4 regions of the Exiguobacterium acetylicum genome follow, and region 3 is predicted to be linked to each of the others. Evidence: riboswitches for the same ligand, from Rfam matches in the RefSeq annotation. Region 3 holds a riboswitch; each other region holds the start of a gene.
The links. A riboswitch is a leader RNA that binds a small molecule or an ion and turns the genes downstream of it on or off. The one in region 3 is predicted to bind S-adenosylmethionine.
Positions count from the first base shown of each region.

Region 1: it holds a riboswitch for S-adenosylmethionine, as region 3 does, so the genes downstream of both, msrA (peptide-methionine (S)-S-oxide reductase MsrA) here and K7G97_RS15360 (Na+/H+ antiporter NhaC family protein) in region 3, are expected to answer to the same signal.
Region 2: it holds a riboswitch for S-adenosylmethionine, as region 3 does, so the genes downstream of both, K7G97_RS16080 (LLM class flavin-dependent oxidoreductase) here and K7G97_RS15360 (Na+/H+ antiporter NhaC family protein) in region 3, are expected to answer to the same signal.
Region 4: it holds a riboswitch for S-adenosylmethionine, as region 3 does, so the genes downstream of both, K7G97_RS13885 (methionine ABC transporter ATP-binding protein) here and K7G97_RS15360 (Na+/H+ antiporter NhaC family protein) in region 3, are expected to answer to the same signal.

Region 1 covers NZ_CP082333.1:438,768-440,967, forward strand. Annotated here, with positions in the region: gene K7G97_RS02355 (winged helix-turn-helix domain-containing protein) at 12-611, opposite strand; gene msrA (peptide-methionine (S)-S-oxide reductase MsrA) at 839-1,369, opposite strand; SAM riboswitch class I at 1,464-1,567, opposite strand; gene K7G97_RS02365 (M20 metallopeptidase family protein) at 1,630-2,200, opposite strand, start outside.
Region 2 covers NZ_CP082333.1:3,120,017-3,122,216, reverse strand. Annotated here, with positions in the region: gene K7G97_RS16090 (DUF2325 domain-containing protein) at 1-128, shown strand, start outside; gene K7G97_RS16085 (DUF975 family protein) at 219-857, shown strand; SAM riboswitch class I at 969-1,071, shown strand; gene K7G97_RS16080 (LLM class flavin-dependent oxidoreductase) at 1,147-2,200, shown strand, end outside.
Region 3 covers NZ_CP082333.1:2,969,937-2,972,136, forward strand. Annotated here, with positions in the region: gene K7G97_RS15355 (metal ABC transporter solute-binding protein, Zn/Mn family) at 61-1,074, shown strand; SAM riboswitch class I at 1,144-1,248, shown strand; gene K7G97_RS15360 (Na+/H+ antiporter NhaC family protein) at 1,330-2,200, shown strand, end outside.
Region 4 covers NZ_CP082333.1:2,676,298-2,678,497, forward strand. Annotated here, with positions in the region: gene K7G97_RS13880 (aminotransferase class I/II-fold pyridoxal phosphate-dependent enzyme) at 1-701, shown strand, start outside; SAM riboswitch class I at 764-869, shown strand; gene K7G97_RS13885 (methionine ABC transporter ATP-binding protein) at 953-1,966, shown strand; gene K7G97_RS13890 (methionine ABC transporter permease) at 1,956-2,200, shown strand, end outside.

The sequences.
Region 1 (2,200 bases), 680 kb from region 3:
ACACCTCCGATTTAGACCTCGTCGTTCTCAAACAGTGGTTCATCAATTGCGAAGGCAGTCGTCATGATATAGAAGTGTTTTTTATCTTTTTTGTCTAGTGAAGGAGACCGTGTGAACTCGTCCAATAGAGCACGATATTTTGTAGCAAAGCGTTGAAAGTCGGCTTCAGACATCGTCAGTTCCTTTTGAAGTGATAAACTCATCCAGTCCTCGACGTTCGGAGATGAAGGAGAAAAAGTAGCTGTCGGAGCCGTAAGAACGCGTGTCTTTGCCCGGTCCAATACTTCGAGATACGACTGCCGGGTCGCTTCATTCGTCTCGACGAAGTTCAGTAGATGATCGGCAGGAATGTATCCTCGAGCAATCGCTTGATAGTATTTCAATAGATTGCCGCCCTGTTCTTCCGTCCGGACGAGACGAATCAAGTCATGCTTTTCAAGTTCCCGTACGTGATAGAGGACCTTCGCGCGAGATAACGTCAGCAAGTGGGCTAACTGATGTACCGTGTGTGGTTTTTCGACGAGAAACATAAGGATTTTTGTTCGTAACGGATCACTGATCACTTTTAACTGTTCATAGCTCTCTAATATGTGAATCGCTTTTTGTTCCATATAATCATCTCCTTTTTAACCGGTTAATTTTTATTAACCGTAAAACAAAAGACTTCGTTTGTAAACGATTACAAATTTATGTAAGGGTGTTGGCAAAGAAGACATCATTTGTTTACATAAAAAAACTGATTCCATGACATCTCGATCATCCTCCACTTTTTACTGAAAGTAGGGGAAGAACGAGATGTTTGAAATCAGTTTCAGCTACTGTATGTGGTTCGAGGTGATTAGACCGTCGTCGTATCTTTCCATTCCTGCTCGATGAAAGCATCGCGACCAGAAGCAGCACGATCTTTTTTATAGTGCTCTGGATTTTTCTTATGGAAGTCTTGATGGTACTCTTCCGCCGGATAAAATTCAGAAGCGGCATCGATCCGCGTCACGATCGGTTGTTTGAAACGATTGCTTGCAGCAAGGGCGTCACGGGAAGCGATCGCTGCTTCGTGCTGTGCATCCGTATGATAGAAGATCGCTGGTGCGTACTGCGTGCCGCGATCTTGGAATTGACCTTCTGCATCCGTCGGATCCGTTTGTGGCCAGTAGAGTTCGAGCAGACGCTCGTACGGGAACAGGCTCGGATCAAACGTGATTTGGACGACTTCGAGATGTCCCGTCGTTCCTGTTTTGACTTGCTCGTACGTTGGGTTATCGACGTGACCGCCCATGTAACCCGACACGATTCCCTCGATTCCTGGTAATTCTTCAAACGGTGTCACCATGCACCAAAAACATCCACCTGCAAATGTTGCTTTTTCCATCTGTCTCTTCCTCTCCGTGGGAAATCCCCATTGTATGTCTGACAGCGAGAAAACGAAAACGACTCCTTCGCTTGGTTGCAAAAGGAGTCGCCGCTTTTTATCAACCAAAGCTTTCGCTTTGCTGGTCGTAGCACCTTGCTATGCGCAGGTTGCTGGGACGTCATCGATCCAGATCTCTCGGTCCACTCTTGATAAGGGTATATGAAGTTGATGTCATTCGTTATCATTGTTGTGATGATACCATTCACACAGAAATAAAGTCAATCCTTAGGTTTCAAGGCACGTAAAACCGTCGCTCCGAGTGTCTTCGCACCAATCAACAACGCCTGTTCGTTGATTTCGTACTGCGGATGATGCTGTGGATAGTTGACGCGACCGTCCGTATATCCGGAACCGGTAAAGAAGTAACTTCCAGGGACGTGTGTTAGATAATGCGCGAAGTCATCCGCAGCCATCATTGGTGTAAGTGCCCGGACGGATGCTTCCGGTAAGAAAGAAGCGGCTTCCTGAACGAGTTTTGTCTCGTCCGGATGATTCCAAAGCGCCGGGTAACCTGTCGTGAAGTCAATCGAATAAGTAGCACCGATGCCGGCACATGTCGTTTTGGCGACAAGATCGACTTCTTGCCGGAGCTGATGCCGAAGGGTCTCATTGAACGTCCGGATCTCCCCGACGATGCGTGCTTCACCCGTGACGATGTTCGGCGCCGTTCCTGCGTGGAAGGATCCGATTGCAAGAACAGCGGGCTCGAACGGATCGACCCGTCGACTGACAAGGTGTTGTAGGTTGCAGACGAGCTGCGCCCCAGCGACGAGCGCATCTTTTGTTTTG
Region 2 (2,200 bases), 150 kb from region 3:
GTGCGCATGTCATCGCGCAGGCGAAGAAGCATGGTATTCCATTCGCGATGGAACGGCTCGACGGTCGACGCTCGTTATACACGGCGTGTGAACGACAGCTTGAGCGTGCCTGGCTCAACCAGCAATGAGACGGGAAATTATTGAAAAAAGAGTGAAACATTAGAAGAATTCGACCGTAAAGTAAGGTAAGAACTTATTTTTCAAGGAGGACCTTACTCATGTCATCTCAATTAAAAAAAGCAGCGAAGGAGTCGCTCAGCGGTCGTTGGGGATTTGCCATCCTCATGTTCGTACTGTTTTCTATCATCCAGAGCGTTCCGACGTTCATCGGACCAGATCCTAACGAAGATCTAAATGCGATGAGTGCGGTCAGTATCATTCTTTCGATTTTATTGATCCCAATCGCAGCGGGTTGGGCGTGGGTCGCGATGTCGTTCGCACGCAATGAAGAAGTCAAAGTAGCTGATTTGTTCGAACCGTATAAAATCTTCGGTAAAGTCATCGGCGTCTCGATTGTGCAAGCGGTCTTCTTATTCCTATGGACATTACTCTTGATCATTCCAGGAATCATCAAGTCGTTCTCTTACCTGTTGACGTTCTACATCCTTCGAGATGAACCATCGGTCGGTATTCTCGAGGCCATCACGCGTTCACGCCAACTCATGGATGGTCATAAAATGGAAGCATTCTTACTCTTCCTATCATTCATTGGTTGGGCATTACTTGTGATTGTTACACTTGGTCTTGCTGTCTTATGGGTTGGACCATACTTCAGTGTCACAATGGCAAAATTCTACGATCGTGTTCGTGGTGAACAAGCACCAGAGCCAACATCAGATTTCGTCGCACCATATTAATTCCTGATCCCGACATTACGTCGGGATTTTTTTGCTCTAAATAATTCCGATTGGAAAAGACGGTTTAATGGTTGCTTTAGTTCAGTGAATTTTGTACGATGAATGCAACACATCTTATCTAGAGAAGTCGAGGGACTGGCCCGAAGACACTTCAGCAACCCCGCCATGGCGGAAGGTGCTACTTCCAGGAAGGGATACCTTCCGAAGATAAGAGCGGACAGGACAAGATACCGTCGCTCTTTTCGAACTTCGAAAAGAGCGTTTTTTTTATGATAAGGGGGACGATGGAGTGGAGTATGGTTTTTGGCTACCGATTTTTGGGGGATGGTTACGTAACGTCGAGGATGAACAGATGCCACCGACATTCGATTATGCGAAACAAGTCGCACAAACAGCAGAACGGATCGGCTTCTCGACGACGTTGATTGCGGAATTGAATTTGAATGATATCAAAGGCATCAAGGAACCGAGTCTTGAAGCATGGACGACGGCAGCAGCGATTGCTGCAACGACAGAACGCTTAGAGATCATGACGGCGGTTCGTCCTGGGTTCCATAATCCAGCGACGACGGCGAAGATGGCGGCAAACATCGATCAGTTGAGTGGTGGACGCTTTACGCTCAACGTCGTTTCAGCGTGGTGGGCAGAGGAAGCCAAACAATACAACGGTATCTTCACAGCACACGATGAACGCTATGCTCGGACGGAAGAGTTCGTCACAGTCATGAAAGGACTATGGGCAGATGCGTCACCGTATAGCTTCTCCGGTCATCACTACACGATCGAGCAGGCGGAACTTCATCCGAAGCCGGTCCAGCGTCCAGGCATCAAGCTCTACGCTGGTGGAGAGAGTGAGGCTGGGAAACGGACGATCGTCGAACACTGTGATGCTTATGTCATGCATGGGGGCACTGTTGAAGAAGTAGCCCATAAAATCAACGACATGAAAGTACGCCGGGAAGCGACGGGACAAAAGCCGCTCGAAAGCTTCGGTCTTGCTGCCTACATCATTTGTCGGGATACGGAAGAAGAAGCACTGCTTGAGTGGCAACGCATCACGGACGTCAAGGAAGACAGCGCCGGTTATGCCGGTTATCAGGATTTCATCAGTAAATCGCAACTGGAGCAACAGGTCGAGCGGAACGATTATTCTGTCTCGAACCGTGGTCTACGTCCGAATTTAATCGGGACACCAGAACAAATCGCTGAACGGATTCTAGCGTTCGAAGCCGTCGGTGTCACGTTACTCTTGTTACAATTCTCACCACAACTTGAAGAAATGGAACGCTTTGCCCGTGACGTAATGCCACTGGTCGAAGCGAAACGAAAGGTAGGTCAACAAT
Region 3 (2,200 bases):
CGCTATAGTGAGAAAGTCCAAATCGGAATAGTTACGTTTTAATAATGGAGGTATCATATAATGAAAAAAATCATTCCTGCTTTAACGGTCGCCTTCGCGAGTGCAAGTGTCCTCGCTGCTTGCGGTTCAAATACCGATTCATCGACTTCAGATAAAACCCAGACAGAAGTCTATGCATCAACGTTCGCGACGGCTGCTATTGCCCGCGAAATCGGTGGCAATCAAGTCGACGTCAAGATGATCGTTCCACCTGGAGCAGACCCCCACTCTTACGAGCCAACGTCAAAACAACTCACTGAGATTGCCAAGGGCGACTTGTTCCTCTTAACCGGTACGACGCTCGAGCCGTATTCGAAAAAAATCCAGGAGAGTCTAAAAGGCACGGATGTCCGCTTCGTCGAGACGAGTAAGGACGTCAACTTGCTAGAGTCGGATGCTACACTTCATGCACATGAAGAAGAAGGGCATACAGAAGACGAACATGCCCACGAAGAAGAAGGGCATGATGATCATGCAACAGATGAACATGCGCATGAAGAAGAGGGTCATGACCACGGAAAATACGATCCACACGTCTGGCTCGACCCTGTCAACGCAAAAGCAATGGCACGCTCAATTACAACTGCTCTATCAAAAGAAGTACCAAAAGACAAAGCAACATTCGAGAAAAACTTAAAAGCGTTCGATCAACAAGCTGACGCACTCGATGAAGAGTTCAAACAAGCGGTCGCTGATGGATCGAAAAAAGAGCTTCTCGTTACGCATGCCGCTTACGGTTACCTCGCAGAACGATATGGCTTCACACAACTGCCGATCGCGGGAATTTCTCCTTCTGATGAACCGTCACAAAAGCAACTGGCCGCTTTAGTGAAAGAAGCACGGATGCATGATTTAAAATACGTCGCGTTCGAAGAGACAGTCTCACCTAAGGTTGCACGTGTCATCCAAAAAGAAATCGGAGCTGAATCCGTGACGATTCATAATCTAGAGTCGGTCACGAAAGCGCAACAAAACAGCTCTTATTTCAAGTTGATGGAAGAAAACGTCCAAACATTGAAAAAGGCACTTCAGTAAAGTACAGTTGACACGCGTTACTCAATGCGGTACGGTAAGAAACGTGTTTTACAACAATTGAATGACTTCTTTTTATCGCGAGAAACGGAGGGACTGGCCCAATGATGTTTCGGCAGCGGACGATTTGATTCGTACTGTGCCAAATCCAGCAAGCGAAAGCTTGAGAGATAAGAAGAGCGTCTTTATTTCATAAAGACCTCCTTCTTTCTTGCGAAGGGGTCTTTTTTTGTATCTTTGAGAAACGAGGTGTTAACAATGAATGAAACGATCACGCCTAACAAATGGGCACTGCTTCCTCTCGTCGTATTCCTGGTTCTCTTCATCGGAGCCGGGATCTTCTATGACGACTTTTACAAATTTCCGATCCTTATCGCCGCACTGATCGCTTTGATTTTTGCTGCAATCACGACGAAAGGATCCATCAATCAAACGGTCGAACGAATTGCAACGGGTGCCGGAAATCCCGATATCATGATCATGGTCTTCATCTTCTTACTAGCCGGTACGTTTTCTGGAACAGCAGAAGCAATCGGCGCCATCGATGCGACCGTTAATGCCGCTTTGACGTTCCTACCTCCGTCGCTCCTGATGAGTGGTCTGTTCATCATCGCTGCCTTCATCTCGATGGCGATGGGGACATCTACCGGAACGATTGCTGCACTCGCACCGATCGCCTTCGGTATTCATGAAGCGACAGGCATCAACGTTGCGATCGCAGCGGCTGCTGTCGTTGGTGGATCGATGTTTGGCGATAACTTGTCGTTCATCTCGGATACGACGATTGCTGCCGTCCGTACCCAAAAAACGAACATGCGCGATAAATTCCGGACGAACTTCATGATCGTCCTGCCGGCTGCTATTTTGACAGTCATCCTGCTCGCATTCGTTTCTGGTTCTGGTGACGTCGTCGAAGCAAAAGCATTTGAATTCTACAAGTTGATTCCATATCTCGCTGTCATCGTCCTTGCACTATTTGGCGTCAATGTCATTCTTGTCCTCATTGGTGGTACGTTACTCACCGGCATCATCGGTATGATTGATGGTAGTTTCGGCTTGAGTGGCTTCGTCCTCTCGATGTCCGAAGGAATGATGGGGATGGCGGAAATCTCCATTTTGACGCTCCTCA
Region 4 (2,200 bases), 290 kb from region 3:
CGACGGACGTCGAGCGTGCCCGGATGTTGTTCCTCAACTACCCGAGTAATCCGACGGGGGCGACCGCGACGGCAGAAGCCTTCGAACAGACAGTCGCTTTCGCCGATGCCCATGATATCTGTGTCGTCCATGACTTAGCATACGGCGGCATCAGTTTCGATGGTCCGACACGGAGCTTCCTGCAGACGGAAGGGGCAAAAGACGTCGGGATCGAGCTATTCTCACTCTCAAAACGCTTTAACATGTCCGGCTTCCGGATCGCCTTTGCGATTGGTAATCCGTCCGTCATCTCAAGCATCGAAACATACCAAGAACATCTCTACGTCAGTGCCTTCACACCGATTCAGCATGCGGCGACCGTCGCTCTGACGAGTGATCAGACGTGCGTCCGCGAGTTAAGTAGCTTGTATGAAACACGACGCGATGCGTTGTTCGCAAAACTCGATGCGATTGGTTGGAGTGGTCCACGCCCAGGCGGTTCCTTCTTCGTCTGGCTTCCTGTTCCGGAAGGTTACACGTCCCAAAGCTTCACCGATCATCTACTTGACGAAGCACACGTCGCCGTGACCCCGGGATCATTCTTCGGCGAATACGGTGAAGGCTACGTCCGCATTAGTTTGATTGCTGACGTCGAACGTCTAGAAGAAGCCGTCGATCGAATCGGAACGCTCAACCTGTTCCGGACACCTGTTGCGGAATAATTCTGAAAAAACATTTGACAGATGGGAATCATTTCCGTTAAAGTAAATCCCAACAGCATAACTACTTATCGAGAGCGACCGAGGGATTAGGCCCAACGACGTCCGGCAACCACCTGTAAGGAACGGTGCCACATCCTACAGAATGATTTTCATTCTGAGAGATAAGTTACGAAATCTTACACTTTCGTCGCTTTTTTCTGGTTGCTCTGCTACTAGGAAAAAGCGACTTTTTTGTATGAGGAGATGAGCGGATGATTGAATTCAAACACATTACAAAACGGTTCGTCCGAGACCGGACCCCGATTTTTGCATTACGGGATGTCGATTTGACGATCCAAAAAGGAGAAATCTTCGGAATCATCGGTGAGTCCGGTGCCGGTAAAAGTACGTTGCTTCGCCTGATCAACGGGCTCGAGCATCCGACACAAGGAACCGTCAAGGTCGACGGTGTCTCGCTCGGCGGGATGTCAAAAGCAGATTTGCGTCAACTTCGCTTGCGGACAGGAATGATCTTTCAACATTTCCAATTGATTCAGTCGCGCAACGTCGCGGATAACATCGCTTTTGCACTCAAGGCCGCTGGCGTCAAACGTGCAGATTTCCCGGAGCGAATTCGCGAACTCGTCTCGCTCGTCGGACTTGAAGGATTTGAGACGAACTTCCCGAGTCAATTAAGCGGTGGGCAGAAACAGCGCGTCGGGATTGCCCGGGCACTCGCAAACAATCCGACCGTCTTGTTATGTGATGAAGCGACATCCGCTCTTGACCCCGTTACGACACTACAGATTCTTGAACTGCTGAAGGATTTGAATGAACGACTCGGCTTGACGATCGTCCTCATCACGCATGAGATTGATGTCGTCAAACAGATTTGCCATCGTGTCGCCGTCATGTCGCAAGGTGAAGTCGTTGAAGTCGCCTCAACCTATGACTTGTTCAGTCAAGCCAAGCATCCGGTGACGCAACATTACGTCGATACGGCACTACAAATCGAATTGCCGGAACGCATCTTGCAGGCAACTCCGGGTAAGATCATCCGCTTGCAGTTCACGGGCGAGAAGACCGGTGAGAGTACGTTATCAGAAGCGATCCGCCGTTACGATATCTCAGTTAGCATCTTGCACGGTAAGGTCGACTACATTCAAGACGTCGCCTTCGGTGTCCTGATTGTCAGCTTGACGGGATCATCCGATCAAATCGCTCCTGCCCTCGACTGGCTCGCGACGGAACTTCACGCACTCGAGGTGATTCAGGATGTGGCTTGATCGTATTCAAACGATGTTACCCGAGCTCTTGAAGGCACTCGGCGAGACGGCTTGGATGGTCGGAATTTCACTTACTTTCGCATTGGTCGTCGGGATTCCGCTCGGGATTCTCTTGTTCGTCACCGACCGCGGATTATTTTTTCAAAACCTTGCCGTCCGCCGTGTTCTTGACTTCGTCGTCAACATCGTCCGGTCCTTACCGTTCATCATCTTGCTCGTCGCCCTTATTCCATT